Regions from separate parts of the Sporomusa termitida genome, predicted to be linked through region 2. Evidence: riboswitches for the same ligand, from Rfam matches in the RefSeq annotation. Region 2 holds a riboswitch; each other region holds the start of a gene.
What was found. A riboswitch is a leader RNA that binds a small molecule or an ion and turns the genes downstream of it on or off. The one in region 2 is predicted to bind S-adenosylmethionine.
Positions count from the first base shown of each region.

Region 1: it holds a riboswitch for S-adenosylmethionine, as region 2 does, so the genes downstream of both, SPTER_RS14165 (MetQ/NlpA family ABC transporter substrate-binding protein) here and metK (methionine adenosyltransferase) in region 2, are expected to answer to the same signal.
Region 3: it holds a riboswitch for S-adenosylmethionine, as region 2 does, so the genes downstream of both, SPTER_RS22520 (methionine ABC transporter ATP-binding protein) here and metK (methionine adenosyltransferase) in region 2, are expected to answer to the same signal.
Region 4: it holds a riboswitch for S-adenosylmethionine, as region 2 does, so the genes downstream of both, SPTER_RS02905 (trans-sulfuration enzyme family protein) here and metK (methionine adenosyltransferase) in region 2, are expected to answer to the same signal.

Region 1 is NZ_CP036259.1:2,990,815-2,998,332, reverse strand. It holds gene purD (phosphoribosylamine--glycine ligase) at 1-146, shown strand, start outside; gene SPTER_RS14180 (DUF456 domain-containing protein) at 174-692, shown strand; gene SPTER_RS14175 (TetR/AcrR family transcriptional regulator) at 706-1,296, shown strand; gene SPTER_RS14165 (MetQ/NlpA family ABC transporter substrate-binding protein) at 2,191-3,012, opposite strand; SAM riboswitch class I at 3,138-3,243, opposite strand; gene SPTER_RS14160 (YerC/YecD family TrpR-related protein) at 3,445-3,762, shown strand; gene hisZ (ATP phosphoribosyltransferase regulatory subunit) at 3,765-4,949, shown strand; gene SPTER_RS14150 (HDIG domain-containing metalloprotein) at 4,942-5,469, shown strand; gene SPTER_RS14145 (D-2-hydroxyacid dehydrogenase) at 5,466-6,422, opposite strand; gene hisG (ATP phosphoribosyltransferase) at 6,613-7,278, shown strand; gene hisD (histidinol dehydrogenase) at 7,275-7,518, shown strand, end outside.
Region 2 is NZ_CP036259.1:2,144,450-2,151,967, forward strand. It holds gene def (peptide deformylase) at 1-156, opposite strand, end outside; gene priA (primosomal protein N') at 227-2,650, opposite strand; gene SPTER_RS25635 (hypothetical protein) at 2,730-2,864, opposite strand; gene SPTER_RS09900 (heavy-metal-associated domain-containing protein) at 2,877-3,104, opposite strand; gene metK (methionine adenosyltransferase) at 3,177-4,367, opposite strand; SAM riboswitch class I at 4,550-4,659, opposite strand; gene coaBC (bifunctional phosphopantothenoylcysteine decarboxylase/phosphopantothenate--cysteine ligase CoaBC) at 4,709-5,911, opposite strand; gene rpoZ (DNA-directed RNA polymerase subunit omega) at 5,921-6,127, opposite strand; gene gmk (guanylate kinase) at 6,140-6,778, opposite strand; gene remA (extracellular matrix/biofilm regulator RemA) at 6,800-7,066, opposite strand; gene SPTER_RS09930 (YicC/YloC family endoribonuclease) at 7,117-7,518, opposite strand, start outside.
Region 3 is NZ_CP036259.1:4,867,276-4,874,793, forward strand. It holds rRNA gene SPTER_RS22505 (23S ribosomal RNA) at 1-2,486, shown strand, start outside; rRNA gene rrf (5S ribosomal RNA) at 2,791-2,907, shown strand; gene SPTER_RS22515 (SagB/ThcOx family dehydrogenase) at 3,277-4,014, shown strand; SAM riboswitch class I at 4,135-4,241, shown strand; gene SPTER_RS22520 (methionine ABC transporter ATP-binding protein) at 4,436-5,491, shown strand; gene SPTER_RS22525 (methionine ABC transporter permease) at 5,460-6,113, shown strand; gene SPTER_RS22530 (pyridoxal phosphate-dependent aminotransferase) at 6,150-7,343, shown strand; gene SPTER_RS22535 (MetQ/NlpA family ABC transporter substrate-binding protein) at 7,371-7,518, shown strand, end outside.
Region 4 is NZ_CP036259.1:659,807-667,324, forward strand. It holds gene SPTER_RS02890 (MFS transporter) at 1-835, opposite strand, end outside; gene SPTER_RS02895 (MarR family winged helix-turn-helix transcriptional regulator) at 970-1,437, shown strand; gene SPTER_RS02900 (S-layer homology domain-containing protein) at 1,936-3,264, shown strand; gene SPTER_RS02905 (trans-sulfuration enzyme family protein) at 3,353-4,495, opposite strand; SAM riboswitch class I at 4,697-4,794, opposite strand; gene hydE ([FeFe] hydrogenase H-cluster radical SAM maturase HydE) at 4,958-6,004, shown strand; gene SPTER_RS24995 (YezD family protein) at 6,035-6,400, shown strand; gene SPTER_RS02925 (DUF1847 domain-containing protein) at 6,802-7,476, shown strand; gene SPTER_RS02930 (transporter substrate-binding domain-containing protein) at 7,503-7,518, shown strand, end outside.

The DNA of each region.
Region 1 (7,518 bases), 850 kb from region 2:
ATGGCGGCCGGGTGCTGGGCGTGACTGCGGTAGCCAATGATATTCAGGCGGCAGTGGCCAAGGTCTACCAGGCTGTGTCTGAGATAAAGTTTGCCGGCATGCAATATCGTAACGACATTGCTCACCGGGCGTTCAACCGGAAGTAAATGCAGGGTGCAGAAGGAGTGCATACTTTGGATGCTGGTTTAACAGCCATTAATTTACTGGTCATTGTTGTGACTGTTATTGGCATTGGCTTAACTGTTATCGGCTTACCCGGGAATTGGCTGATTTTTTTCGTGGCCCTGGGTTATGGTTATCTGGCACCCTTTGCCGCTATGAATAATACGGCCTTACTCATTCTGTTTGGCGCCGTACTGGCCGGGGAGCTGGTTGAGTTTGTAGCCGGTTCGTTAGGGGCAAAAAAGGAAAATGCCTCGAAAACGGCGATCATAGTCGCCTTTATCGGCGGTATCGCCGGCGGGATCCTTGGTACGGGGATAATGCCGGGCCTGGGTTCCATTGCCGGGGCCGTCGGCGGTTCTTTTGCCGCCGGCTATCTGGCAGAATATGCGGCTACAGGCAACCGGGAAAAGGCTGGACGGGTGGCAAAAAGCATTGTTGTCGGTCAGGCATTGGGTCTTATCTTCAAATTAGCGATAGCCATCGGGATGGTGGCGCTGATTATTTCCAGGCTAACGTGGGCAGGGTGACAGGAGGAACCATATGAAACGACAGCAAATACTGGATGCCGCCTATACTGTTTTTTCCCATAAGGGATATCACCGGGCCACTGTGGATGAGATTATTGCCATGGCGGATACCGGCAAAGGCACGGTATATAATTATTTTGCCAGTAAAGAGCAGCTTTTTTATACCCTGGTCAAAGAGCGCAGCGCAAAATTTGAAACTGAGCTCAACCGGCTGGCCGGTCTTGATGAAGTGCCGCTCATCAAAATAAAAAAAGTGATCAAGGTGTTTTTAGAGTTTTATGTCGCTAATGCCGATTTATGGCGGGTGCTCATGCATGAAATGCGCGGTCTGGGCCATGAGGAATCAACAAATTTTACTGCGGCCCAGCGCGAAAAATACCGGGAAAGATTTGTCCATACCATTGGCGTACTGGAAACGATTTTGCAAGCCGGAATTGAGCAGGGGGCTATTCGCCCGTGTGATGTGCATAAAGCGGCCCACGGGCTGTTTAGTGTCATCGTAATGATGGTTTTTCAGGGCTTTGTCGATGCCCAGGCCGATTCGATTGAGGCGAATGCTAATAATATTGCCGATATTTTTCTCTATGGTGTTGTGGCGCGTTGAATGCAACAAGAAAACCCCTGACGTGGTCTTGCAGGCTGTGCGTATAGCAGTTACTTTTGAAATACAAGGGAATAATTTTACTTTTGGCATCGCCCCAAAATCAGATGCAACGCGCGCAGTAGCATCACCATAAACGAAAACAATGTCGTATAATTAAAGTGTGGCATAAGGTCGATACTTTTTGAGCTAAGAACTCGACCCCAAAATTGATATGACTTCCTGCTTGAACCACATATTGTCCAGCTCATTCGGGAGAGCAGAGCCGCCGTAGCTGTCGCCCATTCCCTACTGATAGCGATCTACCACATACTAAAAACAGGCGTTCCTTATCGAGAGTTAGGTTCCGAGTATTACAATCGATTTAACCGGGAGAAGAAAATACAATCATATTTGAAAAAATTAGCGGCTTTGGGTTGGGAGCTCCCCACCACAGCTACGGCCTAATTGCCTACATACCATAAATTTTTGGGCCCTAGACTATAAGGCTTGTATTTGTGCGCCCTTTTTTTCTGACACATAGGAGATGTTTTCATAGTAAAGTAACAAAAGGTCTAGGCCCGAAGCCTCCAAAAGCTGAAAAGCCGGACAGTATTCCTAAAATCCGTAAACTCGCTGCGCTCAAACAGACGGATTTTTTAACGGAATACCGCCCGGCTTTTCTCCTGCGGAACGCTTTTTCCGGCAATGGCCGGTGGGTTACCGGGGTTACGGGGGCCCCTTCCCCTTGCTCAAGTCCGGCATTGAATCTTGGTTCCCTGCAGTCTATAGGACTGTTAGCCTGTCAAAACTTATAAATTCTTATTTCCACAGAATTCATTTATGAGTTCTGGCAGACCCAAAAAAGGCTTGCGCCTCTTTCTCTGCGAAAGGGTGCAAGCCTTTTTTTACTACTGGTTAGAAGGCCGGGACAATGGCGCCCTGATATTTTTCGTTGATGAATTTTTTAACTTCCTCAGAAGTCAGGGCTTTGGTCAGCGTTTGAATTTCAGGGCGGGTTTCATCCCCTTTGCGGACGGCCAGAATGTTGACATAAGGCGAGTCTTTCTGCTCAATAAAAAGGGCATCTTTGGCCGGGACCAGTTTTGCCTCCAGGGCATAATTGGTATTGATAACCGCTAAAGCAACGTCGTCCAGGGCGCGCGGCAGCTGGGGAGCTTCCAGTTCGCTGATTTTAACGTTTTTGGGGTTTTCTGCGATATCTTTTACCGTGGCATTAATCCCTGCACCGTCTTTCAGTTTAATAATGCCGGCTTTTTCTAAAAGGGCTAACGCCCGGCCGCCGTTGGTAGGGTCGTTAGGAATGGCAACCTGGGCACCGCTTTGCAGCTCATCCAGGCTTTTGATTTTCTTGGAATAGATGCCCATTGGCTCGATATGTACGGCGGCGGTATAGGTTAGATCCAAATTACGCTCGCTGCTGAATTTTGTCAGGTAAGGAATGTGCTGAAAGAAATTGGCGTCAAGCTCTTTTTCGGCCACGGCAATGTTCGGCCGGACATAGTCGCTCATTTCGACAATAACCAGATTAATTCCGTCTTTTTCCAAAACCGGCTTGATCACATTGAGAATCTCGGCGTGCGGTACAGCGGTAGCGCCAACCTTAACCGTCTTTTTTTCCACAGCTGCCGGCGCCGGGGTCTCTTTGCCGCCGCAGCCGCTGATAAACGCGGATAATGCCAATAAGACTGTAATCAGTAATAAGGTAATTTTTTTCATACATTATTCCTCCCGGATAAAAATATAATGTGGTTGTTGACAGCAGGCAGAAGTGATTTGCGGTCCTCCCTCCATGGCCAATAATTAAAGCCTCTCCGACAGTGTGAAGAGGCTGGTTGTCCAGTTCTTCATCTGTCAGGAGTTAATCCTGTTGGAATTGGCACCGTTTCACCTGCGCGATGGTTGCCGCGGCGTCATAGGGCCATTCCCTCAGCCAGCTCTTGATGAGTATATTTAATTTACAAAATTTATGATAACATGGCAAAATGTATCTGTCAACAGGATTATTAATGTATTATTTACGTGAAGAAGACAAATTTTATTATATAACCTATTTTAATTAAATAAAGATAAAAAGGATTAAAGAAGGAAAATCCGGGTTAACAGCGAACTAAGCATATCAATAGCAAGTATTACAGGGAGGCGCATAGCATGCCGGTAAATCCCAAATTGAAAGATGAACTGACAGATCAGTTGTTCAAGGGTATTTTGTCGCTGCAAACTGAAGAGGAATGTTATCAGTTTTTTGAGGATGTTTGTACAATCGGCGAGATCAAAGCCATGGCCCAGCGGCTGGAAGTGGCTCGCTTATTAAAAGCAGGGGTCATTTATGATGATATTGTGGCCTCGACCGGTGCCAGTACAGCGACAATCAGCCGGGTAAAACGCTGTCTTTATTATGGTGCCGACGGGTACAAGGCAGTATTGGGCCATTTAGAGGGAAATAAGGCTGACGAAAAGGGGGTGTAGTTATGAGCAAAAATCAGTTTGTACCGCAAATCCCTTACGGTACCCGGGACCTGCTGCTGCGGGAAGCTAAGCAGAAGCGGATTGTCGAAGGCTCGCTGGCTGAACTATTTTCCCGTTGGGGCTATGATGAAGTGGTAACCCCAACGTTTGAATATATTGAAACCCTTACGGTCGGTACCGGCAGTGATATGCACCAGCATGTATTTAAGTTTTTTGATAACAACAACCGTATTTTAGTGCTTAAACCGGATATGACTACGCCCATTGCCCGCGTGGCGGCGACCAGGCTGAAGGATGGGCCGCTGCCGCTGCGGCTGTTTTATCTGACCAATGTATTCCGCCACGAACAGGCTCAGGCCGGCCGGCAGTGTGAATTTTATCAGGCCGGGGTTGAACTCTTGGGTGCGCCCGGCCCGGCGGCTGATGCCGAGGTGGTGGCCCTGGCCGTGGAAACCATGCTGGAATCAGGTCTGGCTAATTTTCAGGTCAGTTTAGGCCAGGTGGATTTTATCAACGGCCTTATGGCTGAGAGCGGGTTAACCCCGCAGTGTCAGCAGCAGATCAAATGCGCTATGGTATCACGGGATTTAGTAGGACTTGGTGAAATCTTGGCGACAAGCGGCTTGACCCGGGGTGCACAGGCTTTGCTGCAGCAAATCCCTTTGCTCCATGGGCAGGAGGAAATGCTGAACAAGGCCTGCCGGCTGGTAAATAATGACCTTAGCCGCAGGGCTCTGGACAATCTGGCCGATATCCGCAGGCTGCTGGCCGGCTACGGTGTTGACCGGTATGTGAATTTTGACTTAGGGATTATTCGTGATTTTGATTATTATACCGGCATGGTATTGGAAGGTTATACACCCGGCCTGGGCTTCCCGCTCTGCGGTGGCGGCCGGTATGACAAGATGCTGGCTTCTTTTGGGGTTGACAATCCGGCCACAGGTTTTGCGCTGGGCATTGAACGGGTGCTGCTGGCGATGGAACGGCAGGGGATCAGTGTCAGTGTGCCGGCGCCGGAGGTGTATATTGCCTGGGCGGAAGGCCGGCTCTCGCCGGCGATTGAGGCGGCGCAGCAATGCCGTAAAGACGGCCGGCGCACCAAACTGGCCCTGGCCCCGGCGGCCAGGGATAAGGCCGAGCTGCTGGCGTCCGCGTCCGGCTATGAAGAGTTGATTTATATTGAGTAAACGGGTTAAACAGCTGGTCTCAGCCTTGTCGGCCCGGATTACCCAGCAGGACCGGGAGTTTGTTGCCAGCCATTTAACCGCCGGCCAGGCTGCGCTGTTTTGGCAGATGAACCTGCCTGACCAGCGGCATGCCCTGAATGTTGCCTATACGGCGTCTGCTCTTGGCAGCGGCGATTGTACGATTGATCAGGAACTGCTGCTGCAGTGCGCCTTGTTACATGATGTTGGCAAAGTACGGGGCGATGTCAGCACTTTTGATAAAGTATTGACAGTTATTCTGGATAAGGTAGCTGCCGGTTGGGCCAGAGGCTGGGCCCGTCCGGGGCGAGGCGGCAAAGTGGCCAATCTGCGCCATGCCCTATATATTTATTATCAGCATGCGGCCCGGGGGGCCGTCATGCTGCAGGCTATCGGCGCTGCCCCGGCCATGATCAGGATTGTGGAGCGGCACCATCAGGCCCCGGCAGTTGATGATGAACCGGAACTGGTAATATTGCGCCTGGCCGACAGCCGGCATTAATACCCTTTTATTTTATCAACAAGGTTAATCATATCCCGCCCCTGGACAAAGCGGGTGAGATTGTCGGCAAACAGCTTAACCGCCCGGTCGAGATAGGCCGGTGACAGGGAGGCCATATGCGGCGTAATGATGACATTGGGCATATCCCACAGGGGGTTGTCGGCCGGCAGGGGCTCGGTGGTAAACACATCCAGGCCGGCGCCCTGAATCAGCTGCTGCTGCAAAGCCGCAATCAGGTCGGCTTCGTTAACAATATTACCCCGGGCAATATTAAAAAAGTAGGCCGAGGGTTTCATCGCTGCAAAATGAGGCAGGCCGATCAGGTTATGAGTATGTTCGGTGAGCGGCAGCGCAATGACGACAAAATCGGCCTGGCCCAGCATCTCAAGCAGGCTGTCGTTATCGGCAGGGTATAGTTTATCAACAAACAGCTCGGTCGTAATTTCCTGCTTGCTGGCCAGGACCTTCATACTCAGGGCTTTCGCCTTTTTTGCAATTTCCCGGCCAATGGAGCCCAAGCCGACAATCGCAATTGTTTGGTCATGCAATTCGCTTGTGGGCATGCGCTGCCATTGTTTCACCTCCTGCTGGCGGATACTGACAGGCAGCCCCCGGTTAAAGGCCAGCATCAGGGCTAAAACGTGTTCCGCTACGGGGATACCATGAATGCCCTTGGAATTGGTCAGGAGGATGTCAGCTGCCTGGATTTCAGGAAAAATCAGCCTTTCAACACCGGCGCTCAGGGCGTGAATCCATTCAAGGTGCGGCGCGGCCTGATACAGAGGTCTGGTTTCCAACCAGCCCCAGGTAACGAGTATATGGCAGGTAGACATTTTTTCGAGGGCGCTGCTCTCATCAGCGACCGTTATAGTGATATCAGGATCCACTGCCTGCAGGGCCGCCAGATGACGGTCGGCAAGCGGATTGAGCACTACTATATTAAGTACAGGCATACAGAACCTCCTTATCAGGTTTATTATCCTGCCATTTAGTTCTACATATGCAGAGACTTTTCCTACTAGAAAATGTAAGGACAACGATAGGTAAAAAAAGAATATATAGGGATTGACGCTCCTACTGCATGGTGTTAATATATTATTATATTAACACTTTAATTAATTAAAGTTAAAATGGAGGCATGAAATGACCTCAAATGATATGGATTATTTAACAATTGCCTTACCGAAAGGCAAGTTATTCGATCTTTCGGCAAGCCGCCTGGGCCAACTCGGTTATACTGCCGAAGGCCTCAGCGAGAATTCGCGTAAATTGGTGATTGCGAACGAGGCTGAAAAAATCCGGTTTATTATTACTAAGACCGCTGATTTGCCCACCTATGTTGAATATGGCGCCGCTGATGTCGGGATCATTGGTAAAGACGTACTGGCAGAGGAAAATAAAGATGTTTACGAGCTGCTCGACCTGAAATTTGGTTTTTGCCGGATGATGGTAGCTGTGCCGCAGGTGCTCAGGCAGGAAAAACTAAGTGATTATGCCCATATGCGGGTGGCTACCAAGTATCCCCGGGTGGCAGAACGTTTTTTCCACAGTAATGGTATCCAAATGGAGATTATTAAACTCAATGGCTCGATTGAACTGGCGCCGATGGTGGGGTTGGCTGAAATTATTGTTGACCTGGTGGAAACCGGCCGGACATTAAAAGAAAATAATCTGCTGGAAGTGGCTCAAATCCACACCGCAACCGCCCGCTTTATCGCTAACCGGGTCAGTTTCAAAATGAAATTTGACCGGATCAACCAAATGGTGGCAGGATTAAAAGCGCTGGTGGAAAGTGAGGGAAAAGCATGAAACGGATATACAGCAGTTATTTGAGCAAAGAAGAAATCGCAGAGATTATGGAAAAACCGGCTTTTGACAAGGTGGCGCTCGGGGCCGGGGCCAAGGCCAAGGTAAAAAAACTGTTTGGTGAAGAACTGCCGGCAGTGCAGGTTGCCCAGCGGATTGTCGATGATGTGCGCTGCCAGGGCAATGAGGCTGTCTTAAGGTATACGAGATTAATAGACGGTGCCGATTTTACGGCCGCAACGC
Region 2 (7,518 bases):
CACCTGCGGTGCCGCTAACCCCACGCCATCGGCAGCATACATGGTTTCTGCCATATCGTTAAGTAAGTTTCTGATTTTACGGTCAATTTTATCAACAGGCACTGCCAATTCTTTTAATATCTTGTCGCCTGCTTTTCTAATCTCCATTACCGCCAACGTATTTACCTCCTCTTACACAAACCCATTAAAAAAATTTTACCATAATTTCGTTTGCCGCGAAAGGTGACTAAAGGACATTTATAGGGTCAATGTCAACGATGATATCACGACGGCTGGCCAGGCCTAAGCCTGCCAGCTGTTTGGCCACAGTGGGCAGCTCCTGGGTTTTTATGAGGATATTCACCCGGAAGATATCTTTTATTTTATTCACGGAGGCCGGAAACGGACCAATAACGGCAGCGTCTGCCAACCCCGGCGCTTGTGTAAGATCTGCGGCCAGTTGGTTGGCATTGCGGTGAACGGTTATTTCATCAGCCCCGTGAACGGTTATTTTCACCAGATTAGCATATGGCGGATAGTGTAACTGGCGGCGGAAGGTAATTTCGTGCTGATAAAAAGCCTGGTAATTGTGACCGGCACCGGCGATAATCGCATAGTGTTCAGGATTATAGGTCTGCATAACCACCCGGCCGGATTTTTTGCCGCGGCCGGCCCGGCCGGCCGCCTGCGTCAGCAGGGCAAAGGTTTTTTCGGCGGCCCGAAAGTCGGGCAGATTCAGGGCTGTATCGGCAGAGATGATGCCAACTGCAGTAACGTTGGGGATATCATGGCCTTTGGCCACCATCTGCGTGCCCAGGAGAATGTCATAGGTGCCGGCGGCGAAAGCCGACAATATTTTGTCATGCGCCATTTTGCCGCCGGTGGTGTCCTGATCCATGCGAATGATTCTGGCGGCCGGAAAGGCGGCCGCCAGCGCTTCTTCCACCTTTTGCGTGCCGGCGCCGAAATAGCGAATATAGCGGCTGCTGCATACCGGACAAATATCCGGCACTGTGTGGCGCTCACGGCAGTAGTGGCAGCGCAATACCGTGGCTGAGGCATGATAAACCAGGGCAATGTCGCAATGCGGGCATTTGAGTACATGGCCGCATTCACGGCACAGCACAAAGGTCGAGTAACCGCGCCGGTTCAGCAGGATGACAGCCTGTTCCTGCCTGGCCAGTATTTCAGTCAGCATATCCTTCAGGGCCTGGGAGATAACACTGCGCCGGCCTTGGGCCAGTTCCTGGCGCATATCAACAACTGTAACCTCAGGCATCGGTGTATTATCGACCCGCTGATTCATTGGGATAAACACGTGGTCTCCCTGCCGGGCTTTGTAATAGGTCTCAACCGCAGGTGTGGCACTGCCAAGCACCACAACCGCCCCGGCCAGTCTGGCTCTGGCTAATGCGACCTCCCGGGCATGATAGCGGGGCGTTTCTTCCTGCTTATAAGTAAATTCATGCTCTTCATCAATAATGATCAGGCCTAGCTGACCGGCCGGGGCAAATAAGGCCGACCGGGCGCCGATGACAATGCCTGCCTGGCCGGCCTGCAGACGGCGCCACGCATCATGCCGTTCGCCTACAGACAGTTTACTGTGCATGACCACGACATCTTCGCCGAAGGCTGCTTTAAACCGGGCTACAATCTGGCTTGTCAGCGCAATTTCAGGCACCAGTACGATCGCCTGCCGGTTAAGGCGCCTTGCCTCGGCAACGGCCCTGATATACACCAGGGTCTTGCCACTGCCGGTAACACCATGCACTAGGAAGGAGGTATGAAGGCCGGTGTTAATTGCCGGTATGATTAAACCGAGGGCATAGGCTTGCTCCGGTGTCAGGTTTACTGCCGGCGTCTGCAGACAGCCCCCGGCATAGCTGTTTCTGAATAAAGGCAGCTGCCGGGTTGTAATAAGGCCCTGTTCTGCCAGCTTTTTCACTGTGTCCTGCGTGATACTGAGACTACGCAGCTGGGCCGTGGTCAAATTCCCGGGCGCAGCCAGCAACGCGTTGAGCAGGCGGCGCTGAGCGGCCTTGTTTTTGGGGAGGGTTTGCTCAATCTGAGCAGCCGTTTCCCGGCTGACAGCCAGGTCAATAATGGTTGTCACACTGGCTTTGCCCCGTTTGCTGACAATATCGGCACTGATAATTAGTTTATGCTGTAAAAAGAATTTTATCATAGCCGCCGGGTCACTCGTCAGTTTGGCAAGGTCGGTCAGGGTGACAGGACCATGTTCATATATGTAGGTAAGCAGCGTCCGGAATTCTGCCGGCTTTTTGCTTAATAAAACAGCTGCCTGCTCAAAATCAACGCTGGCCGGGGCTTGATAGGCCTTCTGGGTTTTAATGCCCGACTGACCGGGGATAAATAAGCGCATGGCTTCGCTTAGTGAACACAGATAATAATCACTTAACCATCTGGCCGTGTTCAGCATATTACTGTCAAACCAGGGCACATGATCCAAAATCTCAAGAATTGATTTCAAGCCTTCGGTTTTTTCCGGTTCCAGGCTAATGATAAAACCTTCCACCTTACGGTTACCAAAAGGCACAAGCACCCGGCAACCTACCTGCACATTGGCTAAATGGGCCGGAATCGTATAAGAAAACGGTTTATCAAGGCTGCGGGCCGGAATGTTAACAATAACTTGAACAGTATTTGACATGTTTTCACCACTTATTACCGAATAAAGAGAAGGGGACTGTGCTAGTCCCCTTTTTAATTATTAAATAGATATTCGCTTTTTAATTGTCAAATACCTGCTGGCGGTTGTCCGGGTCATGAGCGGCCATTTCCCAGTCAACCCCAGTGTCCATTGGCAAACGTTTAAAAAAACGTTTAGTCCGGTGTCGGCGCAGCGGCGAAAAACGAAGCTTCATGATAAGCACTTCCTAACTCTGAATAGAGTAGCCAAGTGATTGCAACGTTTCCTCAATATAGCCGCTGGGGGTAACTGCTTCGTCATGAGTAACTGCAACCTGATGGGTGGTTAAGGACACCTTCACTGAGGAGACACCATAAAGATGGGACAAAGTATGCTCAATACGATCCCGGCAATGGTCGCCTTTCAGGCCGCCAACACGGTAGATGGATTGTTTGGTATTTTTCTGTGTAGCCAATGGAATACCTCCCTTGTTACTGAATTGAGTGTCCACAATTGTTAGTATTACCATTGGTCAATAATTAATTAGTTATAGATTGGCTTCTTTGCGCAGAATTTCCGCTTTGTCGGTCTGCTCCCAGGGCAGGCTGACATCAGTGCGGCCAAAATGACCATAGGCAGCAGTCTGACGGTAAAGCGGACGCCGGAGATTCAGGGATTTAATGATACCGGCCGGTCTTAAATCAAAATGCTTGTTGATGAGTTCAACTATTTTCGACTCGGAAATTTTAGCAGTACCGAACGTTTCCACCATAACCGAAACCGGCCGGGCAATGCCGATGGCATAGGCCAGCTGGATTTCGCATTTATCGGCTAAGCCGGCGGCAACTACATTTTTGGCAACATAACGGGCCGCATACGCCGCGGAACGGTCAACCTTTGTTGGGTCTTTGCCCGAAAAAGCGCCGCCGCCGTGCCGGGCCATGCCGCCATAAGTGTCGACAATGATTTTTCGGCCTGTTAAACCGGCATCGCCTTGCGGCCCGCCGACCACAAAACGACCGGTTGGGTTGATATAATATTTTGTTTTGGCATCCAATAGTTCTGCGGGCACGATCGGGACGACGACGGCGGCGATCAGATCCTTTTCAATTGTTTCCCGGTCTGCTTCCGGGCTGTGCTGAGTGGACACAACGATAGTATCAATACGCACCGGTTTGCCGTCTTCATACTCAACCGTAACCTGGGTCTTACCATCAGGACGGAGGTAACCGAGCTCACCGCTTTTACGGACCTCGGACAGCCTGCGCGCCAGCTTATGGGCTAAAGCGATTGGCAGCGGCATATATTCAGGCGTTTCGTTGGTCGCATAGCCGAACATCATCCCCTGGTCACCGGCACCAATTGCTTCAATGGCATCCATGGCGCCCTGTTTTGCTTCTAAGGCTTTGTCTACCCCCAGGGCAATGTCCGGCGATTGTTCATCGATCGAGATTAAAACACCGCAGGTTTCGCCGTCAAAACCATATTTGGCCCGGGTATAGCCGATACTCTTGATGGTTTCGCGGACAATCTTGGGAATATCTACATAGCAATTCGTGGTAATCTCTCCCACTACGTGCACTATACCGGTTGTTACCAAAGTCTCGCAGGCCACCCGGGCTGACGGGTCATGGGCCAGAATAGCATCAAGTACACTGTCGGAAATTTGGTCAGCTATCTTATCCGGATGGCCTTCCGTGACAGATTCAGATGTAAAAAGCACACGTTTTTTTTCCAAGATCATTATCCCTCCCAGTTTATATTTTAAGAAAAGGTTTGGCTTGTACCAAGCCCTTTAGGACGGTGGCAGAAGCCGCCTGTGCTTAGGGTATAGGCGTTTTTATGTCCACAGAATTTATTTATAAATCCTGGTAGACTAAAAAAAGAAAACCCCCGCAAGGGGGCGTGATTTTTCTTTCACTCCCATCTTACGGTCTTGCCGCCGGAATTGGCACCGTTTTTAGCCGGATACTGCTAAATGGTTGCCGCGGTTTCATCGGGCCAGTCCCTCCACCAACTCTTGATGAGTATAGAGTATGCAATTTTCATATCAAATTTTAATCGAATTAATAAAAAAAATCAAGTAGAATTTGTCAGCATTGCACAAATTTTGTCTAAAATAATTTCTGCAACCTGTTGTTTGCTTTGCAGGGGCAGTGCCTCCACCATGCCGTTTCTGTGAACAAGTTTCACAATATTGGTGTCCAGGTTAAAGCCGGCCCCGGGTAAAGTGACGTCGTTGGCCACGATCATATCCAGGTTTTTCTTGCGCAGTTTTTCCTGGGCATGTTCAATCAGCCCTTCTGTTTCAGCCGCAAAGCCAATTAATAGCTGTCGCTTTTTCCGCTGGCCCAAATCGTACAGGATATCCGGGTTTTTGACCAGACTCAGGGTTAGTGTATCGCCGGTTTTCTTTATTTTTTGCTCGGCCGCCAGTTCAGGCCGGTAGTCGGCAACCGCCGCTGCTTTTATGACGATATCAACGGCGTCAAAGTCAGCCAGAACCGCATTGTGCATCTCTGCCGCTGTTTCTACCCGTTTTATGGTAATTCCCGGCGGCACAGGCAACCCGGAAGGTCCGGAAATTAAAATAACCTCAGCACCGCGGGCTGCTGCTGCCTGGGCCAGGGCATAGCCCATTTTACCGCTGGAACGGTTGCCGAGATATCTGACAGGGTCAATGGGTTCCCTGGTGCCAGCGGCAGTAACCAGCAGGCGTTTCCCCGCCAGCTCACGGCGGGGGTGCAGGATTGACAGCAGATTTTCCACAATTGCTGCCGGTTCGGGTAACCGGCCGGGTCCTTCGATGCCACAAGCCAGCATACCTGAGGCCGGTTCCATAATATGATAGCCTAAGCTTTTTAACTTGGCTAAATTTTGCTGGGTGACCGGGTTGAGAAACATATTTGTATTCATCGCCGGTGCGAGCATAACCGGCGCCGTAGTGGCCATGACTGTGGTTGTAAGCATATCGTCCGCAATACCATTGGCTATTTTGCCAATGGTATTGGCTGTTGCCGGGGCAACTAAAAACAAATCAGCCCGCGAAGCCAGAGCGATATGCTGGACATTCCACGTTTTGGGTTCTTCCCACATATCGGTGATAACCGGATTGCCGCTGATTTCCCGGAAGGTGAGCGGCGTGACAAAAGCGGTAGCGGCTTTTGTCATAATAACATAGACATTACAGCCGGCCTTTTTTAAACGGCTGACAACATCTACTGTTTTATAGGCAGCAATGCCGCCGGTAACGCCTATGACAATCGTTTGACCTGAGGACATGATTTCCTCCTATTTAATGCCGGTTTTGGTACGTTCATAGGTTATTTTCCGCTGGGCTATTTCCTCCAGGGCCATTGTTACAGGTTTATTGGATTTCGACTCTGCTGAAGACGGCTTTCCGTCCATGATTTCCCTGGCCCGTTTGGCAGCAAGCACCACCAGTGTGTATTTACTATCAACTTTCGCTACTAAAGCATCTAAAGACGGATTAATCATTAGGTTTTCCCCCTAGCCTTTACTTGCAGGTTTGCCTATACACTTTGAACGGTAGAGGCTGTCAATTAAATCAGTATTGCGTTCGGCCCGGTACTTTTCGGCAGTGATTATAGTTTCGATTCTTTGGACAGCGGCAGCTACCTGATCATTAACCACGATATAATGATAGTTGTGCGCCAGCTTAAGCTCACTGCTTGCACAGTGTAAACGATTTTTGATTACCTCAGGGCTGTCAGTACCGCGTTTGTAAATCCTGTCAGCCAGCTCATCAAGGGAAGGCGGGACAACATATACATAAACACCCTGCGAAAAATTATCCTTGACCTTCATGGCTCCCTGTGTATCAATTTCCAGTACAACATCAAACCCGCTATGTAGCTGGTCAAGCACATAGCGGCGTGGTGTACCATAGAAATTACCGTAAACTTCTGCCCATTCCAGCAGCTCACCGTTGTCAATCATGGTCTTAAACTGTTCTTTGCCAGTAAACAGGTAGTTTACCCCATCTACCTCTCCCACCCGCGGCAGGCGTGTAGTAGCTGATATTGAGTATTTGAGACGGGGATTGCTACGCAGCAACTCACGGCAAATAGTACCTTTTCCGGTACCGGAAGGTCCGGAAATAACAATCAAAATTCCTTGCTGCGTCATCGTCAATCTCCTTTTAGGCGGTTATTCGGCAGATTCATCACTGGTATCTTTGCTTGTTAGACGGTGGGCCACTGTTTCCGGTTGTACAGCCGATAAAATGACGTGGTCGCTGTCAGTAATAATTACTGCCCGGGTCCGACGTCCGTATGTAGCATCAATAAGCATACCCCGATCACGGGCTTCCTGAATAATCCTTTTGATGGGAGCAGATTCCGGGCTGACAATAGAGATAATCCTGTTAGCCGATACGATATTGCCGAAGCCAATGTTGATCAATTTTATATCCATTAAGACTCCTCCTATGACATTTATAGGCTGTTAGACGTAGCTCTCCTATATTACTCTATGTTTTGGATTTGCTCTCTGACCTTCTCAATTTCACTTTTAATTTCAACCACCACATTAGCAATTGTCGAATCGTTGGCCTTAGAAGCAATGGTATTTGTTTCCCTGTTAATCTCCTGCACAATAAAATCCAGCTTGCGTCCAACCGCTTCAGCTGCTGTAACCGTTGCTTTAAATTGAGATAAATGACTTTTTAAGCGCACAATTTCCTCAGTAACATTCGTTCGGTCGGCAAATAGTGCGGTTTCCTGGATCAGTCTGGTTTCATCAGGTTCTGCTCCGGCCGCAGCCAGCAGTTCCCGCATGCGGACCAGCAGTCTTTCCCGGTAATCAATAAGGATTTGCGGGGCTCGTGCTTCAATGCTGGCTATATATGTGTACAGTTTGTCAACCCG
Region 3 (7,518 bases), 2.5 Mb from region 2:
AGGGGGGACCACCCTCCAAGGCAAAATACTCGTGGCGACCGATAGCGCATAGTACCGTGAGGGAAAGGTGAAAAGCACCCCGGGAGGGGAGTGAAAGAGAACCTGAAACCGTATGCCTACAAGCAGTCGAAGGCCCGTATGAGGCTGACGGCGTGCCTATTGAAGAATGAACCGGCGAGTTACAGTATCCAGCAAGGTTAAGTGGCAGACACGGAGCCGAAGCGAAAGCGAGTCTAAAGAGGGCGAGAGTTGGATATTGTAGACCCGAAACCGCAGTGATCTATCCATGGCCAGGTTGAAGCGCAGGTAAAAATGCGTGGAGGACCGAACCCGTGAGCGTTGAAAAGCTTTGGGATGAGTTGTGGATAGGGGTGAAATGCCAATCGAACGCGGAGATAGCTGGTTCTCCCCGAAATAGCTTTAGGGCTAGCCTCAGGAAATTAAGTACAGACGGTAGAGCACTGATAGGGCTAGGGGCCTAATGGGTTACTGAACCTTGTCAAACTACGAATGGATGTACTCGAACCCTGGGAGTCAGACTACGAGTGATAAGACCCGTGGTCAAGAGGGAAACAGCCCAGACCATCAGCTAAGGTCCCGAATGCCGTACTAAGTGGCAAAGGATGTGGAGATACAAAAACAACCAGGATGTTGGCTTAGAAGCAGCCACCATTGAAAGAGTGCGTAATAGCTCACTGGTCGAGTGTCGCTGCGCCGAAGATGTCCGGGGCTAAAGTACGGAACCGAAGCTATGGCATTCCTAACGGAATGGGTAGGGGAGCGTTCTATACCCGGAGAAGGTATACCGTAAGGAGTGCTGGAGAGTATAGAAGTGAGAATGCCGGTATGAGTAGCGAAAAGACAAGTGAGAATCTTGTCCACCGAAAGCCTAAGGATTTCTGAGGAAGGATCGTCCGCTCAGAGTTAGTCGGGCCCTAAGCCGAGGCGAAAAGCGTAGGCGATGGACAACTGGTAAAAAGTCCAGTACCACCTGGAATCGATTGAGCGAGGGAGTGACACAGGAGGGTAGGCAAGCGCGAGGATGGAAATTCGCGTCTAAGCTTGTAGGGTGCATCACAGGCAAATCCGTGATGCTAAAACCTGAGGAGTGATGGGCAGCTGTTAGAGATAATGGCGAAATTGCTGATCCCAGACTGTCAAGAAAAGCTTCTAGTGAGAGACCAGGTGCCCGTACCGTAAACCGACACAGGTAGGCGGGGAGAGAATCCTAAGGTGCGCGGGAGAACCCTCGTTAAGGAACTCGGCAAAATGTCCCCGTAACTTCGGGAAAAGGGGAGCTTGTAAACCGTGTAGATCAGAAGCGAACGAAGCGGGAATGAGTTGCAAAAAAGAGGCCCAAGCGACTGTTTACCACAAACACAGGTGCCTGCTAAAGCGAAAGCTGACGTATAGGTGCTGACACCTGCCCGGTGCCGGAAGGTTAAGAGGAGAGCTTAGAGCAATCGAAGGTTTGAATTGAAGCCCCGGTAAACGGCGGCCGTAACTATAACGGTCCTAAGGTAGCGAAATTCCTTGTCGGGTAAGTTCCGACCCGCACGAAAGGTGTAACGACTTGGGCACTGTCTCAACGAGGGACCCGGTGAAATTGAAATACCTGTGAAGATGCAGGTTACCCGCGACTGGACAGAAAGACCCCATGGAGCTTTACTGCAACCTGACATTGAGTTTTGGTAAATGATGTACAGGATAGGTGGGAGACAGGGAAGTGCGGACGCAAGTCTGTATGGAGTCGATGTTGGGATACCACCCTTTATTTACTGGAGTTCTAACTCAAGGAGTAACGAAACTGAGGACAGTGTCAGGCGGGCAGTTTGACTGGGGCGGTCGCCTCCGAAAGAGTAACGGAGGCGCCCAAAGGTTCCCTCAGCGCGGCTGGAAATCGCGCGAAGAGTGTAAAGGCAGAAGGGAGCTTGACTGCAAGACAGACAAGTCGAGCAGGGACGAAAGTCGGGCTTAGTGATCCGGTGGTACCGAGTGGAAGGGCCATCGCTCAACGGATAAAAGCTACCCTGGGGATAACAGGCTAATCTCTCCCAAGAGTCCATATCGACGGGGAGGTTTGGCACCTCGATGTCGGCTCATCACATCCTGGGGCTGAAGTAGGTCCCAAGGGTTGGGCTGTTCGCCCATTAAAGTGGTACGTGAGCTGGGTTCAGAACGTCGTGAGACAGTTCGGTCCCTATCCATCGCGGGCGTAAGAGACTTGAAGGGAACTGCTCCTAGTACGAGAGGACCGGAGTGGACGGACCGCTGGTGTACCAGTTATCCCGCCAGGGGTAGAGCTGGGTAGCTACGTCCGGAAAGGATAAACGCTGAAAGCATCTAAGCGTGAAACCAGCCTTAAGATGAGGTCTGTCATTCGCAAGAAGTAAGGCCCCTTGAAGAAGACAAGGTAGATAGGCCAGGAGTGGAAGTGGAGCAATTCATGGAGCGGACTGGTACTAATAGGCCGAGGACTTGACTTACACCTCGTTTGCACGACGTGCAAACATAAGCAGCGAACCAGCTTGCCGCGAGCCGAAAGGCGAACCGGGAAGTTGCGTGAGTCGCTTAGTTAGAGCGGAGCGATAACATCCATAATGTATGTTGTAACTCCGAGCTGGCAACCAGTAAATTACTATTGCGCAAATCTTTCTTCTGTGAAGTTTTCAGGGAACAAAGAGATAATTAGGAGGTTCCGCGCTCCGCTTGGAACTAAGCGATTCACGCAGGTTTCCGCGTCGCTATCGCTCCTAAAAACCTGGTTCTCTGCTTATGGTTCTCTGCTTATCCAGTGACGATAGCTGTGGGGCTCCACCTGTTCCCATACCGAACACAGCAGTTAAGCCCACAAACGCCGAAGGTACTTGGCTGGAAACGGCCCGGGAGAGTAGGAAGTTGCTGGTTAGCAAGAAAAGCACTCACTGTTGCAGTGAGTGCTTTTTATTATGGAAAGCGAACAGGCTTAGACCGTTCAGAGTGCCCCAGCTGCGAGGCGGAGCGAGGACGCCGCCGTAGTCGTACTGGAAGTACGTCGGAGGGGGCGCCCGCAGTGCCAACGAAGCAGCTGGGGTGCTATGGACGGTCGTAGCAGCCGAAGGTACTTGGCTGGATGGGCCCGGGAGAGTAGGAAGTTGCCGGTAGCAAGTGTCTGCTTTATGCAGATGCTTTTTTTATTTGCAATAATATATTATAATTACTATTGATATTGGAGAATTTACCAGTAGATTTAATATCAGTAAGACAAACGGCAATACGCGAAGGAGGTTTAATCAAATGGCAAGGCAAATAGGCAAAGAGTTTATGGAGCAAACCAAGTACAAGTTTGCTACACCTTCCGATCAGGCCCGGGGTTTGCCACAGCCACCGGTGGAAATGGATATCGGTAACCCCGGCCTGGTGATCGATTTGCCAGACCATGGGGCATGGCAGGCTGATATTTCTCTAACCCAGGCAATTCTGCAAAGGACCAGTGTCCGTACTTATGCCGCAAAGGCATTGTCATTAACTGAGCTTTCCTATTTGCTGTGGTGTACACAAGGGGTTAAGTCGATTGAACCGCATTTGGTCACGTTCAGAACCGTACCTTCAGCCGGGGCAAGGCATGCTTTTGAGACATATTTGTTAGTGAATCAGGTTGACGGTCTGGAGCCGGGCCTATATAGGTTTTTAGCCGTCGATCATCAATTGGCCAAGGTAGAGGTCACAGGCAGTGCTGCTGATATAATTACTGAGGCCTGTTTGCGGCAAAAATTTGTTAAGGCAAGTGCGGTTACATTTATTTGGACGGCAGCTGCCTATCGCATGACCTATCGCTATGGGCAGCGCGGCTATCGGTATTTACACCTGGATGCCGGTCATGTCTGTCAGAACCTCTACCTGGCGGCAGCGGCAGTGGACTGTGGTGTTTGTGCAATTGCAGCTTTTGATGATGATAAACTTAATGCGGCCCTGGCTATCGATGGTGATAATCAGTTTGCGGTCTATGTAGCTACTGTTGGCAAAAAAGCATAAGGTATAACATATCACATTACAAAGACGGGTGAGGAAACCAACCTTAGCCGCCCGATAAAATTCTTGACAGTTACATATACCTGTGGTAATATTACTCAAGAATAAAAAAAGATACAGTATTTTTCATCAAGAGTTGGCTGAGGGACTGGCCCTATGAAGCTGCGGCAACCATCGCAAAGGCGAACGGTGCCAATTCCTGCAGCCTGTAAGGGTTTGGCAGATGAAGAATAGCATAGTCTTGAATTATGCCTCTTCGACTGCGGAGAGGTTTTTTACATGATTAGCAAGTATATCGGTTTATGATCATAAGTAAGAACGCCAATACCCTAAAGGGCCCCGGCGGCTTCTGCCGGCGTCCATGAAGGACTTGGCACAAGCCAAGTTTTTTCTTATTGTATATCACAACAGGAGGCAGATAACTATGATTTCATTAACAGGCTTACAAAAGATATATAACGGCGAGTCTGGTACGGTAATCGCCCTTGATCATGTATCTTTGAATATAAAGCAGGGAGAGATCTATGGCATTATTGGTAAAAGTGGCGCTGGGAAAAGCACTCTTATCCGCTGCATAAACCTGTTGGAACGTCCTACCGCCGGCCAGGTATTTATTGCTGGCCAGGAAATGACAGCGTTGTCAGAAGTGCAATTACGCGATGCCCGTAAAAGTATCGGCATGATTTTTCAGCATTTTAATCTGTTGTCTTCGCGCACAGTGCTCGACAATGTGGCTTTTCCCTTGGAGATTGCCGGTGTCGGTAGAACTGAACGGGTAAAAAAAGTACTGCCGCTGTTAGAGCTTGTTGGCTTATCTGACAAAAAAGATGTCTATCCGGCCCAGCTCAGCGGCGGGCAAAAACAGCGGGTCGGCATCGCCCGGGCTTTGGCAAGTCAGCCCAAAGTGCTGTTATGCGATGAAGCAACTTCAGCCCTTGACCCGCAGACGACAGAGTCAATTCTGGCTTTATTGAAAGATATTAATAGAAAATTGGGCTTAACGATTGTCCTGATTACCCATGAGATGCATGTAATTAAAGCAATCTGCGATCAAGTGGCTGTAATTGAAGCCGGCCGGCTTGTAGAAACCGGGAGGGTGCTTGATGTATTTACCAGGCCCCAGTCAGACACCGCCCGCGAGTTTATTAAAGCCGTAGTAAATAATAAATTGCCGGAAGCCCTGGCGGAGATTGTATCAGACAAGCCGGTTGCCGGCAGCAACCTGGTTGTGCGCTTATCTTTCTTCGGGGCGGCCACTAATGAACCGGTTATTGCCGGCCTGATCAGGCGTTTTGCCGTTGATGTCAACATTATCTCCGGTAATATTGACCATTTGCAGGCCACACCGTATGGCACGCTGGTTATAGAGTTGTCCGGCCAACAGGAGGATATTCAAAGTGCGTTGCGTTATCTGCAGGCCAGAGATTTGGGAACAGAGGTGATTGGCTATGTCACAAGACATGCTTATGCTGCTGGTTGAGGCTTGCGGGGAAACCGTCTATATGGTAGCTGTTTCAGCCCTGGTCTCCGCCTTGCTGGGAATCCCGCTTGGCGTAATCCTGGTTATCACCGGCAAGGGCCACATAAAAGAGAACCTGGTATTTAATCAGACCTTAGGAGCAATCGTTAATGCTGCCAGGTCAACGCCGTTTATTATTTTAATGGTCGCTATTATACCTTTTACCAGGATTATTGTTGGTACTTCAATCGGCACCAATGCGGCGATTGTACCCCTCACAATTGCAGCAATTCCCTTTGTCGGCCGCGTTGTCGAGTCGGCCCTCAAGGAAGTGGATGCCGGGCTGGTCGAAGCCGCACAGTCAATGGGGGCATCGCCCCGGCAGATTATCCTGAAGGTACTTATTCCGGAAGCCCTGCCGTCTATACTATTGGGACTGACATTAATGGTGATCAGTTTAATTGGTTACTCGGCCATGGCTGGTGCCATTGGCGGCGGTGGCCTGGGAGACCTGGCGATCCGCTATGGTTATCAACGCTTTAGAGCAGATGTCATGCTGGCAACGGTCGTTATTCTGATTGCGCTGGTACAGATCGTCCAGTCCAGTGGTGACTATTTTGCCCAGAGACTTAACAAACGCTAGAATATGGAAACAGAACTATAGGGGGAATACGTAAGCATGGAAGATAATATCCGTAATATTCGTGAAGGCGGTTACGCGTCAGCCAAGGCCCGGCAATTTACCGAATCGGTCATCAGAGAGATGAGCCGGATTGCGGCTGCGCATAATGCGATTAACCTCGCCCAGGGTTTCCCGGATTTCCCGGCCCCGGCAGCGATTAAACAGGCTGCTGTCAGGGCTGTTAATGAGGATTATAATCAATATGCTATAACCTGGGGGACCAAAGGCCTGCGTGATGCCATTGCCGCCAAGGTGGAACGGGACTATGGTGTTGTTATCGACCCTGAAAGTCAGCTTACCGTGTGCTGCGGGGCCACAGAGGGCATGATTGCCACCCTCTTGGCCACTGTTAACCCGGGCGATGAAGTCATTATTTTTGAACCGTTTTATGAAAATTATGGCGCCGATGTCATCCTGTGCGGGGCGGTACCCCGGTATGTCAGCTTAACCCCGCCGGCATTTAACTTTAACCGGGAGGAGCTTATTGCCGCTTTTTCCGATAAAACCAGGGCCATCATCATTAATACCCCCAATAACCCAACCGGCAAAGTCTTTAATCGCGAAGAACTGGAGCTCATTGCCCAGTTGTGCAGGAAGCATGATGTGCTGGCAATCAATGATGAAATCTATGAACATATCCTGTATGACAATACTGAGCATATCCCGCTGTGGACCTTGCCGGGCATGACCGACAGGACGATTGCGGTAAATAGTGTATCTAAAACCTTCAGCGTAACCGGCTGGCGTATTGGTTATGTTCAGGCCTCACCGGCGATCACGGCTTCGGTGCGTAAGGTACATGATTTTCTTACCGTAGGCGCGGCGGCCCCCCTGCAGGTAGCCGCGGCCGAGGCTTTTACTTCTGGCCTGGAATACTATGCGGAATTGGCTGGTTTTTATAGCGAACGGCGGGATTATTTGCTTAATGCCCTGGAGAAGGTTGGCTTTAGCTGTGTGCGTCCACAGGGAGCCTATTATATTATGACCGACATTACACCGTTTGGCTGGGACGACGATGTTGCCTTTGCTAAATACCTGGCCAGCGAGATTGGGGTGGCGGTTGTGCCCGGCTCAAGCTTTTTCCGGCCTGAAAGCAATGCCGGTAAAACCTTGGTCAGGTTTTGTTTTTGCAAAAAGTTTGAAACCCTGCAGGCAGCAGCCGACCGCTTGACCAAGCTGACAGTTAAATAATAGGAGTTATAAAAGGGGGACATGAGAATGAATAAGTACATAAAAGCAGTAGCCTTGGCCACGGTCCTTGTGGCTGCAGTTGCCGGACTTACCGGCTGCAGTAAGCCGGCAGCAACGCCGGCAGCAGATAAAATACTCAAGGTCGGGGTAACGGCCGGCCCGCATGCCGAAATTA
Region 4 (7,518 bases), 1.5 Mb from region 2:
TTAAGGAACCGGCACCATTGGCGAACATCAGGTAGCCCAGCGTATCCGGCCCGCCCTGTAAGATCGTCCCGGCAAAGACAGGCATCAAGGCTATATAGGGCATACCGGCCAGACTTACCAGCGCAACCAGCGTGAGTACCGAGCGGATGGTTGGGGAGGAGGTGGCATAATGATATCCCTCCTGCAGTTCAAGCCATATTTTTTTCTGGGGAGCAAGTGCCGGTTGCACCGGCAGCCTCATGGCCAGCAGGGCCAGGATAACGGCAATATAACTGAGACCATTTAACAGGAAGCACATTCCTTCCCCCAGCAGCAGGATAAGCATACCGGCAATGGAAGGCCCCAGTATTTTTCCGCCGTTGACCAGTGAAGAATTCAAAGCGATAGCATTGCCTAAATCTGCTTTTGATTCCAGCATTTCGATGATAAAGGATTGTCTGACAGGCATATCAAAAGCATTAATGATCCCGAGGCATGAGCCCAGGGCAATGATATGCCAGATTTGAGCCTGTTCGGAAAGGACAAGGATTGCCAGCGCCAATGCCTGCAGCATGGAGAGGATCTGGGTAATGAGCAAAAGCCGGTGCTTGTTCATGCGATCGGCAAGCACGCCGGCAAAGGGCGCTAACAGGAGGGTTGGGATTTGCGTGGCAAAGCTGACCGTGCCAAGCATTAGGGCTGAGCCGGTCAGCCGGTATACTAACCAGCCGATTGTGATGCGCTGCATCCAGGTGCCAATTAATGAGATACCCTGGCCAAAGAAAAATAATGCATAATTGCGGTGTTTTAAGGCCCGGAAGGGATGAGTAGGGGACAGTGATTTCGCAATCCGCATAGGCTGGCGGCTCCTCTGACAGTACTTACCACAAAACTATCACAAAATAGTTGCGCGGTCAACTATTTTGTGATAGTTTTGTAGTAACAGACTTAAGTCTTGGTATGATCAAATATGTAAATGGCAGGTGGCATATGCAGGAACGACCGTATATGGGCAAGTGGATATCCATCTTATACCGCACCGGGCAGGCTTATTTTGATAAAAGCTTTGCTGACTATGGCATTGGCAATAAACATTACCGGTATTTATTATTCTTGTATCGTCAGGAGGGCGTAACCCAGGATGTAATGAGCAAATATTTCTATGTGGATAAGGCGACAACGGCCCGGGCAATTCTGGCGTTAGAGGAGCTGGGGTATGTATATAGGCAGGTTGATGTAAGCGACAGGCGCGCCAATAAGGTGTTTCTGACAGAAAAAGGGCGGGCAATGGAACCGGTCATCCGCTCCGTACTTAATGATTGGGCGGAGGTAATGACAAGTGACCTGACGGCAGCGGAACGGAGTACGGTCTATGGCCTGCTGCAGAAAATGGCCTGCAAGGCGGCGGACATGAAGGAGCGGGATTTCCGGAAAAAGGGGGTTGAGCATGATCGCTGATGTACTAAAAAATTTTAGCAGGATACAGAAAATACGCTTGCGTTTTTACAGTAGTTTAAGTTATAATTTAATTCATAGTTAAATGCTGTGGATTAAGACTGATTGGAAAAAAGCCGAAGGTCAGAATGCCGTTTCTGTGGAAACGCTGTTCTGGCCTTATTTTTATTAAACAGGAGTGATGTTGATTAAACACCGGTGACCGTCTGTGTAAAAACCATTAGTTTGGACAACTGGCTGGCTAAAAGCTGGAGGCTGTTTCCCAATTAACCAGGGACACAGCTTTTTATAATATAAAAGGAAGCCGCCCTCCCCGACCAAGAGTTAAGCGACTTCCTCCCCAGCACACCTCACGAGTGAGGTCTGCCTTGCTATAAATATAGCATTGTTTGACCTCCTCCTGCAAGGTGCAAATTTTGAAGGAGGTTTTTGTTATGTGTAGTAATCGCCGGTAAATTTTCTCTTGATCTATCTGAATTATACAAGGAGGCAAAGTCTGAAATGAAAAAATCAATTATACTGTTAATCGCGATTCTGTTAGTCCTGAGTATGGCCGGTTCTGCTGTGGCAGCAAACGATTTTTCCGACGTTGCCGCCAACCACTGGGCTTATGATGCTGTTAACCAGTTGCAGCAAGCCGGTTTGGTTGACGGCTATAGTGATGGTGCTTTTCGCGGCGATAAGGCATTGACCCGCTATGAATTCGCTGTTGTAATAGCACGGGGTCTGGAAAATTACACCAAGGCCAACAATCATCAGCAGGGGTTATTGAATAAACTTTCGGCAGAATTTGCTGCCGAGCTAAACAATATCGGTGTCCGTTTGAACAAGCTGGAGAAAAATCAGCCTAATCTTAAGTTTAGCGGCATTGCCGAAGTCCGTTATACCTCACAGGACAATAACGGCACAGTACCTTCCAGTGTCGGTGGAGCCTACCGCGTCAGACTGAATGGTGTAGCTAAAGTCGATGCTAACACCAGTCTTGGTCTGCGATTGGCATCAGGCACGACGAAATCAGGTACGAAATATAAGTATTCCAGCGGAACTTTTACCAGCTTTGGCTCAAACGCAGCCGCCGATGATAATAAAAATAACGTTACGCTTGACCGGATTTTTCTGACTAGTACTATTGGCGCCGTGCAAACTACGGTTGGCGCCCAGGAACTGAAGCTGGGGACAACCGGTTTCATTGTGGACAGCGGCGGTATCAGCTTTGACGGTATAAAATTCGCAACTGCGGTCGGGGCAGTTAAGCTTGTCGGCAACTGGGGCCGCCAGCAAAAGAACGGGTCAGCCGGCACCACGATTGATGTCGCCTCATTGGAGGCTGCCGCCAAACAGGGCAAACTAAATTATGGCACCGGGTACGCCACCCTTAAAGACCGGGGGAATGTACATACAACCCTGGCGGAATACCTGCACGGCAATGCTAAATATCGCTTTGATGACGGTTTTTCGCTGGGCGGCGAGTATGTTTATAACCAGCAAGCCGATTCAGATAAGACGGCCTGGACAGCTATCGCCACAATCGGCAATCAGGAGATTGTGGCCAAAGGCCAGAACAATATAGTTGTAAAATACTACCATGTTGATAAAAACTCGATCAGCAGACTAACCTCCTATAGCCTGCAAAGCAAGGCTGGAGCAGGGATTACTGAGGCATTTTCTGATGTGAGAAATTTAAAAGGCTTAAACGTTGCTTATAATTACGGATTTAGTAAAAACCTGAGAGCCTATGTGGCCTATCAGAAGCTGACTGACAAAGAGGCTGCTGCTGGTGATGACCGCGGTTATCAATATTATCGGGCGGCGGTTGTAGCCAATTTTTGAGGTATTAAACCGCTGGCGGCGTGCAAACATAATATAAGAAAAATAGAGTCAGAGACTGGTCTCTGGCTCTATTTTCAAATTACCGCTGTTAATCCAGGGCCTGAGCCAAATCGGCAATGATGTCCTCAACATCTTCAATGCCTACCGACAGTCGCAGCAGACAGTCGCTGATGCCTAACCGCTGCCGGATGTCTGCCGGGATATCGGCATGGGTTTGGACAGCCGGAAAGGTAATCAGGGATTCAACACCGCCTAAACTCTCGGCAAACTGGAGGACTTTTACTTTACGCAGCACCTGCGCCGGCAAGCGCGGATGGTCCACGACAAAAGAGAGCATGCCGCCATAACCGGTAGCCTGCGCATCTTGTATATCTTTACCGGGATGATCGGGCAGCCCCGGATAATACACCTTGGTAACACTGGGGTGAGCGGCCAGCCATTGGGCGACAATCAAAGCATTTTCTTCATGCTGACGTAAGCGAATGGCCAGGGTTTTTAAGCCGCGCAGCAGCAGCCAGCTGTCCTGCGGTCCGAGGATAGCGCCGGCAGCATTTTGGATAAAGCCAATTTTTTCACAGAGTGCAGCGTCTTTGGCTACGACCAGGCCACAGATAACATCATTATGGCCTGATAAATATTTGGAACCACTGTGCACGACGATGTCGGCGCCAAGGGTTAACGGCCGTTGGAGATAGGGGGATAAAAAAGTGTTGTCAACAATAACATGGATGGGATTCTCGCTGCTGTTCCGGGCGAGAGCAACGATGGCTTTTATATCGGCGATTTTCATCAGCGGATTTGTCGGCGTTTCCAACAGGATGGCTTTGGTTGCCGGCTGCAGCGCCTGCTGTACCTGGTCGAGATCGCCGGTATCCACAAAAGTGGCAGTGAGGCCAAACTGATTAAATAATTTGTCCAGAATGCGGTAGGTACCGCCGTAACAGTCTTCGGTTATAATAACATGATCACCGGGCCGGTACAGCATAAGTATCGATGTAATGGCTGCCATACCTGAGCCAAAGGCAAAGCCGGCATGGCCTTCTTCCAGGGTTGCCACTGCCTCTTCGACTGCTTTACGGGTTGGATTCTGCGTGCGCGAATAGTCGAAGCCGGTACTGCGGCCAAGCTCGGGGTGGCGGAAGGTGGCTGTCTGATAGATCGGTGTACTGATAGCACCGGTAGTTTTGTCACTAACCAGTCCGGCCTGAACAACTTTAGTAGCAAATTTCATAGTGATCATCTCCTGTTTTAATAATGATTTAGAAAAACTTGGCTTGTGACAAGTCTTGTAGGACGCCGGCAGAATCCACCTGTGCCCTTTAGGGCATAAATTTTTCTTATCCCTTAGATTATAGCTTTGCATTTTTATACATTTTGATGGGGGCAAGAAAAAACAGCTCTTCCGCAAGAAGAGCCGCCTATATGCGCAGATAACTCATCTTCCGGATTGCTCCGCTGGATTTAGCACCTTGCATAAACGCCGGTTGCCGGGTGTCATAGGGCCAGTCCCTCGACCACTCTTGATAAGTTTATATTGAATTATTGGTTATTATTTTGTCATAGTTATTATCATTTGTCAATAGACATTTGTTACTTGGGCGATGTTCTTTTTGTTGACGTCAGTCCAAAAACCAGATATCATAATTGCAAAAGGGTACATCTGTTTTGGGGAATATAGGGGAGGACTGAGCATATGACGGATGTGTGCGATATCCAGACACTAATTAAAAAAGCCGAAATAACCCATGAACTTACAAAGTGCGAAATTGTTGCACTGTTAACCGATAATCAATATGCAGCAGAATTCTTCGCTGCTGCCGACCGGGTGCGCCGGGAATATGTAGGGGATGAGGTTCATCTGCGTGGTCTCATCGAATTCTCTAACATCTGCAAACAAAACTGCCTGTATTGTGGTCTGAGGCGTGATAATAAAAAGGTAGACCGGTACCGGCTGGATATCGATACAATTATTGATTTTGCCGGCAAGGCAACATCATACGGCTACCGCACCGTGGTATTGCAGTCCGGCGAAGACGAATGGTTTGATGTTGATACGATGGTTACCATCATTAAGAAAATTAAGCAGCTTGGTTTGGCAATAACGGTTAGTGTGGGTGAAAAGCCCCGGGAAGTGTACCAGGCTTACCGGGAAGCCGGGGCCGACCGGTATCTGCTCCGCATTGAGACTACAGACAAAGAACTGTACGAGAAATTGGACCCGGGAATGAGCTGGGATAACCGGGTACGGTGTCTGCAGGATATAAAAGAACTGGGCTTTGAGCTGGGGACCGGCTGTTTGGTTGGTATTCCAGGCCAGACAATAGAGTCCTTGGCTGACGATATTCTTTTCTTTAAAAAGATGGATGCTGATATGATCGGGGTAGGGCCGTTTATTCCTAACCCGGATACACCGCTGGCCGCTGAAGCCGGCGGTACGTTCGACCTGAGCACCAAAGTCATGGCCATGACCCGTCTGTTGCTGCCTGATATTAATATTCCGGCGACAACGGCCATGGAATCACTCCATCCTCAGGGGCGCGTGCTGGCACTGCAGCGTGGTGCTAATGTGGTTATGCCCAATGTTACCGAGGGTGAGTACCGACAGATGTATCTGTTATATCCGGGGAAAATATGTATAAATGATACGCCAGCCCATTGCCGGGGGTGTATCACCGGCAAAATTCAGGGTATTGGCCGGCAAGTGTCTGGGACGTATGGATTCCGGCAAAAACATGCCTAGCACTAGTAGAGCCAAATGGAGGAAATATCAATGACTAAACAGGGTCCTATGAGTACAGGCAAGCATTTCTCTGATGCCGGTCTTGCGCTTATTGAACATGCGGTGCGAGATATTAGCTTTGGCTCGCTTACTTTAGTAGTCCAGGATTCAAAGGTAATTCAAATTGAAAAACTGGAGAAAATCCGGATTTGTGAGCATCAGCCAAAAGCCAGCGGCAAAACTGCAGTAAAGGCAGCAGATGGCGCTGCTCTGCGGACGCGGATTTTACAGTCTGTCAGTGGCATGGAGTACGGGAAGGTTGCCATCCAGATTCAGTCAGGACAAATTATTCAGGTGGAGCGGACCGAAAAATACCGGGTAGGTAAATTTACCGGACTCCATGGTGAAGGAATTTAAGCGTTGACACCTATAGAGTAATATGCTATCATGATTTACAAATATGGTACTCAGTTACCTGAGCCCATTACAAGCGTTATGTGCTGATCAGAAATATACTGAAGGCCAAGGTTCGATAGGCGAACCTTGGCTTTTTATTTCCGTTACAGCCTTTCTACAATCGCCGCAGGGAGGGGGATGGATGGCAGCACCCGGCTCGGCCCGTATGGTTTGCCGAAATTGTGCCAACCTCTTGCCAGGTGGTGCTATCAGCGGTACTGGTGGTAAGTAATCATGCTGTAATAAAATTTTATAGTTGAAAAATACTTGGTTGATCAGAAAACTGAAGGCCGAGGATGTGCAGAACATCTTCGGCCTCTTTTTAGTTTCACACAGACAATGAATAGTGGAGGAATTTTAGCATGAGCACCAAAAAAAACGCCCAACATTTGAGCTGCACCGATTGCAGTGTTTACAATTGTAGAACCCGGAGTCAGCAGTTTCCGGGATTTTGTCTAACCACGAAAGATAATGACGGGAACTCGATTGCCGGGGATATTGAAGAAATCAAAAAATATCTGCAAGGAGACCATCAGGACGCTGTTGTTGCCCGGGCGTCGGCCCAGGTAGAAGGGCTGTTTTATGGCAAAAAGACAAGGGTAGAAGAAATTATCGAGTTTGCCAACCGGATCGGAGCCAAAAAAATTGGTATTGCCACCTGCGCCGGTTTGATTGAAGAAGCCAAAATATTTGCCGGCATCCTAGCGGCCAAAGGCTTAGACTATTATAGCGCCATCTGCAAGGTCGGGTCTGTTGATAAAGCCGATATTGGCGTGCTGGAAGAGCATAAGCTCAGGCCGGGAAATCACGAAGCAATGTGTAATCCGATTTTACAGGCCCGCATCCTCAACTATCAAAAAACCGATTTAAACGTTGTTGTCGGCCTGTGTGTGGGGCATGATTCTTTATTTACCAAATACTCGGACGCCCTGGTCACCACCCTGGTAGTTAAAGACCGGGTGACTGGCCATAATCCGGTGGCTGCTTTGTATACCGCACATTCTTATCACAAGCGGCTGCTGCAACAAGAAAAATGAGTGAATAAAAAACGGGGGGGTTTATTATGAAAAAAGCGAAAT